2 linked regions of the Longimicrobium terrae genome follow. The protein of the gene in region 1 interacts with the protein of each later gene in a pairwise test. Links are inferred from orthologs where the notes say so. Each region holds a gene or a part of one and is shown in the gene's direction. Other genes may lie near its edges.

The links.
Region 2: the proteins of thrS (region 1) and rplA interact in binary tests that used the Escherichia coli proteins (3 or more experiments, as listed by UniProt). The link is inferred for Longimicrobium terrae from one-to-one orthologs.

The regions. Positions count from the first base shown.
Region 1 is NZ_JACHIA010000009.1:134,478-138,281, reverse strand. What follows is about bases 425-3,314. They hold thrS (threonine--tRNA ligase), read left to right. Parts: upstream 425-883; coding sequence 884-2,746; downstream 2,747-3,314. Other genes in these bases: HNQ61_RS15690 (hypothetical protein), read right to left, coding at 2,959-3,135; HNQ61_RS15700 (glycosyltransferase family 4 protein), read left to right, coding at 425-708. Outside these bases: more of HNQ61_RS15700, read left to right, coding at 1-424; HNQ61_RS15685 (TonB family protein), read left to right, coding at 3,522-3,804. UniProt on the Escherichia coli protein: Catalyzes the attachment of threonine to tRNA(Thr) in a two-step reaction: L-threonine is first activated by ATP to form Thr-AMP and then transferred to the acceptor end of tRNA(Thr). The rate-limiting step is amino acid activation in the presence of tRNA.
Region 2 is NZ_JACHIA010000001.1:333,499-336,815, reverse strand. The notes cover bases 456-3,241. They hold rplA (50S ribosomal protein L1), read left to right. Parts: upstream 456-1,393; coding sequence 1,394-2,089; downstream 2,090-3,241. Other genes in these bases: rplL (50S ribosomal protein L7/L12), read left to right, coding at 2,733-3,113; rplJ (50S ribosomal protein L10), read left to right, coding at 2,093-2,623; rplK (50S ribosomal protein L11), read left to right, coding at 700-1,125; nusG (transcription termination/antitermination protein NusG), read left to right, coding at 456-676. In the rest of the region: preprotein translocase subunit SecE, read left to right, coding at 1-116; more of nusG, read left to right, coding at 125-455. UniProt on the Escherichia coli protein: One of the primary rRNA binding proteins, it binds very close to the 3'-end of the 23S rRNA. Forms part of the L1 stalk. It is often not seen in high-resolution crystal structures, but can be seen in cryo_EM and 3D reconstruction models.

The DNA.
Region 1 (3,804 bases):
GTGCCCTGCGGTGTGGACGTGGAGCTGTTCGGCGCGCCGCGCGACCGGCGCGCGGCGCGGGCGGAACTGCTGCGCGCCATCGGCGAGTCCGGCGCGAGCATTCCGGAAGACGCGCTCATCCTGGTGAGCGTGGGGCGGCACCAGGAGCGCAAGGGATTTCAGTGGTTTACCGACACGGTCATGCCGCGGCTGCCGCGCGACGTGGTGTACCTGATCACCGGCGAGGGCCCCATGACGCCGCGCATTCAGGAAGCCATCACCCGCAACGGCGTGCAGCGCAACGTGCGCATGCTGGGCAAGGTGTCGGAGTCCATGCTGACGACGCTGTACGGCGGGGCCGACCTGTTCGTGATGCCCAACATCCCGGTCAAGGGCGACATGGAGGGATTCGGCGTGGTGATGCTGGAGGCCGGGCTGTGCGGAATGCCGGTCGTGGCCGCGGACCTGGAAGGGATCAGCGACGTGATTCGCGAGGGAGAAAACGGGCACCTGGTGCCCAGCCGCGACGCCGAGGCGTTCGAGCGGGTGATTCTGCGCTACCGGGCTGACCGCGCCCTGGTGGCGGAGGCGTCGCGCCGCGCGGCCGCGTACACGGCCAGCCACTTCTCGTGGTCGGCCATCGCCGACACGTTCGTCCGGCTTCTGGGCCAGCACACGCGAACCACTACCGGCACCGTCCCGACGAAGCTCGCCCGCGCGGCAGGGTGAGCATCCACTCGTCGTACATACAGGCCGCCTCCCGCAACGGGGGCGGCCTTTCTGTTCGGCGGATGAGTGGCGCGGGGCGGTGCAGGCCGTTAATCTCCCGGTTTGCTGACGGAAATCGACAGAAATCATCACGGCCCGCGCGGGCCGCACACGATACAGGACGGAGAACGCTCACATGACGGATTGGAACAGCTGGCTGCAGGAGCGCGACTGGCAGCCCGTGGCGCCCGACGAGTTCAAGGCGCTGCCGAATGACGAAAAGCTTCGCCGCATCCGCCACTCGTCGGCGCACGTGATGGCGACGGCGCTGCGCGGCGTGCGCCCCGAGGCCACGTTCGCCATCGGGCCGGCGACGGAGCACGGCTTCTTTTACGACGTGCACGTCGACAGCCCGCTGACGCCGGAGGAGCTGGCGGCGGTGCAGGAGGGGATGAAGGACGTTTCCAAGCAGCGGCAGAAATTTGAGCGCGCCGTGGTTCCGCACGCCGAGGCGGTGGAGTTCATGCGCGACCGCGGCGAGCGGTACAAGCTGGAGATCCTGGAAAAGCTGGCGGACCAGACGGTCACGTTCTACCGCAACGGCGACTTCGTGGACCTGTGCGCCGGGCCTCACGTGCCCGACACGAGCTTCTGCCAGAACGTAAAGCTGCTTGCCGCCTCACCGGCGCACTGGCGCGGCGAGCAGAACCCGTCGCTGCAGCGGGTGAGCGGCACGGCGTGGGACAGCCGCGACGCGCTCAAGGCGTACCTCGCCTTTGTGGAAGAAGCCAAGGCGCGCGACCACCGCGTGCTGGGCCAGGCGCTGGACCTGTTCTCGTTCCACCCCTGGGCCGCGGGCGCGCTCTGGCATCCGCGCGGGCTGGTGGTGCGCAACGAGCTCGCCCAGTTCTGGCGCGGGCTGATGCCGGAGTACGGCTATCAGGAGATCATGAATCCCGTGCTGTACAAGCCCGACCTGTTCCACCAGTCCGGGCACTGGGAGCACTACCACGAGGACATGTACATCGTGCGGGACGGCGAGGGCGAGCCCGACTGGCTGCTGAAGCCCATGAACTGCCCCGACACGATGCTGTACTACAAGACGCGCTCGCACAGCTACCGCGACCTGCCGCTGCGCATCGCCGAAAACCAGGTGCTGCACCGCAACGAGGTGACGGGCGCGCTGCACGGCCTGCTGCGCACGCGCAGCTTCGTGCAGGACGACGCGCACATCTTCATCACGAACGAGCAGGTGCAGGACGAGATCCTTCAGGTTCTGGAACTGGTGGACCGCTTCTACTCCACGTTCGGGCTGGAGTACGTGATGAAGCTTTCCACGCGCCCGGAAAAGTACATGGGCGAGCTGGAAACGTGGAACGCGGCCGAAGCGGCGCTGTCCGCCGCGCTCACGGCGGGCGGGCGGGAGTTTTCGGTGGATGAGGGCGACGGCGCCTTCTATGGCCCCAAGATCGACATCAGCATCCAGGACAGCCTGGGCCGCAAGTGGCAGTGCGGAACGATTCAGCTGGACTTCCAGCTGCCGCAGCGGTTCGATCTGGAGTACACGGCGCAGGACGGAACGCGCCAGCGCCCGATCGTCATCCACCGCGCCATCTTCGGGTCAATGGAGCGCTTCATCGGCGTGATCGTGGAGCACTTCGCGGGCGCCTTCCCGCTCTGGCTGGCGCCGGTGCAGGCCGTGGTGCTCCCCATCTCCGATGAGAAGCACCTGGATTACGCGCGCGAGGTGACGGCAAAGCTGCGCAAGGCGGGAATCCGCACGGAACTGCAGCAGTACGAGTCGCTCAACTACCGCGTGCGGCAGGCGGAGAAGCAGAAGGTGCCGTACATCCTGGTCGTCGGCGAGCGCGAGCAGGAGCAGGGCACGGCGGCGGTGCGGCGCCACAAGGTCAAGGAGCAGCGGGTCGCGCCGGTGGATGAGGTGATTGCCGAGCTGGTGGAAAAGATCCGCACGCGCGAGCTGGATGTGCACCAGCCGACGATGTCGGCGCGCTTCCAGGAAACGGCCGCCGCCACGACGACGGACAACGCGTACTGATCCAGCGGTTTGCGGCGCCCGCGCTCGTGTATGGCGGGCGCCGCGAATGGACTTCGCGCGGAGGACGCAGGGTGGCGGGGGAACGCGGGGATGGCCATCCATCCTCGTCTCCCGCCACACCGGATACATTTGATCGAACAGAAGAGCCGCCTCCCGGATCATCCTCGGGAGGCGGCTCGTCTGTTACCTATTCCCCATTCCCTGCAGTCCCTCTAGTCCTCCCGCAGCATCGCCCCGTACCGCCGGTGAAACGCCGGTGCCAGACGACGGCAGAAATCCTCGCTCGTTCCGCCGCGCGCCTCAAACCGGCGCATCAGCGCGCACTGCAGCGCCAAGTACGCCTGAAACCGCGTGGGCGAGCTCTCCAGATATGTACGGATCAGTTCCATTTTGATTCATTTCCTTTCCACATCCCACCGGGATGCGCACGCCTGAAAGGCACCTCGCGTGCCCGGCGCATCCGCCCGCGGATCTGCCGAAAGTCCTTGGCGCAGCTTCGTTTGACCGCATGGATCACCCTTTGGTTGTCATCGCGCCTGTCGCGCGCGGGGGACAGGCGGTGCACACCGTACGGGACAAACGCCGCACGGGTTGCGCGGGGTCGCCACGGCGTACGAAATCGTTGACCCTGATGCGGACGCGTACTACTTTGCGTATCCCCATCTGAACTGCGCCAGTCTGTTCCCCGCCACGCGGCGGACAGCCAGGCCCGCGTCAAACCCGCGCCGCCGTTCGCCTGGCGAGCCGCGTCGATCCTCCCATCCCGGACGCCTTGATGTCCAGCCCCGCCCCCATCGTTCCCGGTTCGCTGCTCGCCGACCGCTTCCGTGTGCTGGAAGTTCTCGCCGGCGAGGGCAGCGGCGCCGTGTTTCGCGCCATGGATGGGCGCGCGGAGCGAGAGGTGGCGCTGCGCATGATCCCGCTGCCCGCGTCCGCGGAGGAGCGGGAGCGCGGCACGCGGCAGGGCAAGCTGGCCGCGCGCCTGCTTCACCCGAACGTGGCGCGAACGGTGGATTTCGGGGTGGATGCGGCGGCGGGCGTGCAGTACGCGGCGGCGG
Region 2 (3,317 bases), on another replicon or contig:
AGAACTCCACGGGAATCATCGTGGCGTTCATGTTCGCCATGGCGGCCATCACCTTTGTCATCGACTTCGGGATCCGCAATCTCCTTGAAGTGCTCACGTCCCTGTTCGCCGGCTGAGTGAACCCATGGCAGACGCCAAGTGGTACGCGATCCAGAGCTATTCGGGGCACGAGAACAAGGTGCAGCGCCTCATTCAGCGCCGCATCGACGAGGAGCTGGGCGAGCCCGAAGACAAGCAGATCCAGGAAGTGATGGTCCCCACCCGTGAAGAGGTGGAGCTTCGCAACGGCAAGCGCGTGACCGTCACCCGCAAGCTGTACCCGGGGTACGTGCTGGTGAAGATGGTGTACAACCAGCGCAACTCGCACCTGATCAACGGCATTCAGGGCGTGATCAAGTTCCTGGGCACCGGTTCCGAACCCCAGCCCCTGACGGATGAGGAGCTGGCCAAGGTGCTGGGCCAGGAAGTCGAGGCCCCCGCCGCGGCGGAAGCGCCGGTGGTGCTGATTCCCTTCACCATCGGACAGGTGGTGGAGGTAACGGACGGACCGTTCAAGGAATTCAGCGGCACCGTTCAGGGCATCGACCACGAAAAGGGCAAGGTGAAGGTCGAGGTTTCCCTCTTCGGGCGGCCCACCTCCATCGAACTGGACTACACGCAGCTCCGCGGATTCTGAGCGGACGTTGATCAGAGGCTGAGATGGCGAAGAAAGTCACCGGATTCATCAAGCTCCAGGTTCCCGCGGGCGCGGCCAACCCCGCGCCCCCCGTCGGCCCCGCGCTGGGCCAGCACGGCGTGAACATCATGGAGTTCTGCAAGCAGTTCAACGCGCGCACCCAGGGACAGCCGGGAATGATCATTCCCGTCGAGATCACGGTGTACGCCGACCGCAGCTTCACGTTCATCACCAAGACGCCTCCGGCGGCGGTGCTGATCAAGAAGGCCGTGGGCCTGGACAAGGGAAGCGCCTCGTCCAAGAAGACCAAGGTGGGCACGATCACGCAGGAGCAGCTGCGCACGATCGCCGAAACCAAGATGCCCGACCTGAACGCGGCCGACGTCGAGGGCGCCATGCGCCAGATCGCCGGAACGGCCCGCTCGATGGGCGTCGAAGTCAAGGGATAACAGAAGTACCAGGTGCCCAGTACCAGGTGCCCAGTTGCTGGGCACCGGGCACTGAGCACTGGGCACTTCTTTCACTACGACAGCCGCCGCGTGAAAGCCCGGTGTCTGCCGGAGGCGGGAGAAGCGGAATCCGGCCGGAGCCCAGAAAGCGGTCTCCCGCCCTTTCGTCCCTTCGGGGACGCGGCCTGATTCCCGTCCATTGAACCACCGGGGCGCCCGGCGAAGGCCCGGTGGGAGGACTCCAGTTCAACTTCGCCCGAGGGGGTACATGCCAAAGCACGGGAAGAAGTTCCGCGACGCGCAGGCCCGTGTGCCCGAGGGTACCACGTTTCAGCCCACCGAGGCCGTAAGCCTCGTCAAGGAGCTGAGCTTCGCCAAGTTTGACGAGACCGTCGAGGTCGCCGTCCGGCTCGGTGTGGACCCCAGGCACGCGGACCAGATCGTTCGCGGAGCCGTCGTCCTTCCCCATGGTACGGGGAAGACCGCCCGCGTGCTCGTGATCGCCCAGGGCGACCGCGCGCGTGAGGCCGAGGAAGCAGGCGCCGATTTCGTGGGCGCCGAGTACGTTCAGCGGATCAAGGACGGGTGGCTGGACTTTGACGTCTGCGTCGCCACGCCCGACATGATGGGCCAGGTGGGCCAGCTCGGCCGCATCCTGGGCCCCCGCGGCCTGATGCCGACCCCCAAGGCGGGGACGGTCACCATGGACGTGAGCCGGGCTGTTCGCGAGATCAAGGCCGGCAAGATCGAGTTCCGCGTGGACCGCACGGGCAACGTGCACGTGCCCATCGGCAAGGTCAGCTTCGAGCCCACCAAGCTCGAGGAAAACCTGACCGCCTTCATGGACACGGTCATCCGGGCCAAGCCGGCCGCGGCCAAGGGAACCTACGTGCGGGGGATCACCGTCTCCAGCACCATGGGCCCCGGCGTCACGGTCGATGCCAACCTTTACCGGCGGGGCTGAGCGATGAAGAAAGACGAGAAGGACGTCGTCGTCGCCGAGCTCCAGCAGCGGCTGGACGGCGCCAGCGGGTTCTACCTGACGGACTTCACCGGGCTGAGCGTGAAGCAGATCACGCAGTTCCGGGCGCGTCTCCGCAAGGAAGGCGTGGAGTACGTGGTGGTGAAGAACACGCTCGCCAAGCGGGCGATCCAGGGGCTTGAAATCCCCGACGTCGCCGGGTTCTTCAACGGACCCACCGGGGTGGTGATCGGGCGCAGCGACGCCGCGGCCGCCGCCAAGGTGATCACCGACTTCGCCAAGGAGTTCGGCGACCGTCCCGCCATCAAGGTGGGCGTGGTGGGTTCGCAGGCATTCGACGCCGCGCAGGTGCGCCAGCTGGCCAACCTGCCGTCGCGCGAAGTGCTTCTGTCCCAGATCGCCGGCGGGCTGCAGCAGCCCATGGCGCGTCTGGCCGGCGGAATGAACCAGCTGATCGCCGGGTTCGCCCGCGCGGTCGACCAGCTCCGGCAGCAGAAGGAAGAGGCTTCGGCCTGACCGCCGCGGCGAGCCCCGGTTCGCCGCGACGTGTGGACTGTGACCGGCCCCGCGCCGGAACCCGATTTTCGATTCTTGTACGAACCGCTAGATACCAAGGAGCCCTGAGATGGCGACGCTTACCCGTGACGAGCTGCTCGACGCGATCGGCAACATGACCGTGATCGAACTGTCGGAGTTCGTGAAGGCTTTTGAAGAGAAGTTCGGCGTGACCGCGGCTGCCCCGGTGGCCATGGCCGCCGGCCCGGCCGGCCCGGCTGCTCCGGCCGTGGAAGAAAAGACCGAGTTCGACGTCGTCCTGATGGGCGCCGGCGAAAAGAAGATCCAGGTCATCAAGGTCGTGCGCGAGCTGACCGGCCTGGGCCTGAAGGAAGCCAAGGACCTGGTGGACGGCGCTCCCAAGACCGTCAAGGAAGCCGCCACCAAGGACGAGGCCGAAGCCATGAAGGCCAAGCTGGTCGAGCAGGGCGCGACTGTCGAGCTGAAGTAGTCGGCCGGGGGTCCGGCATGCGGGCATCGCCCGCATGCCGGTCCGCGGACACCGGGCGGCCCTGCCGCCCGGGTCCTCTCCCGGTCACTTCAGCCCGGCTGGCCATGACGAGCAGGACCCTAAGATTCTTTCCGACGGACGGTACGCCGCCCCGCCGAATCCATTCGGTCGGGGTCGTTTGCGCTATTCCGAATCCACGCACGC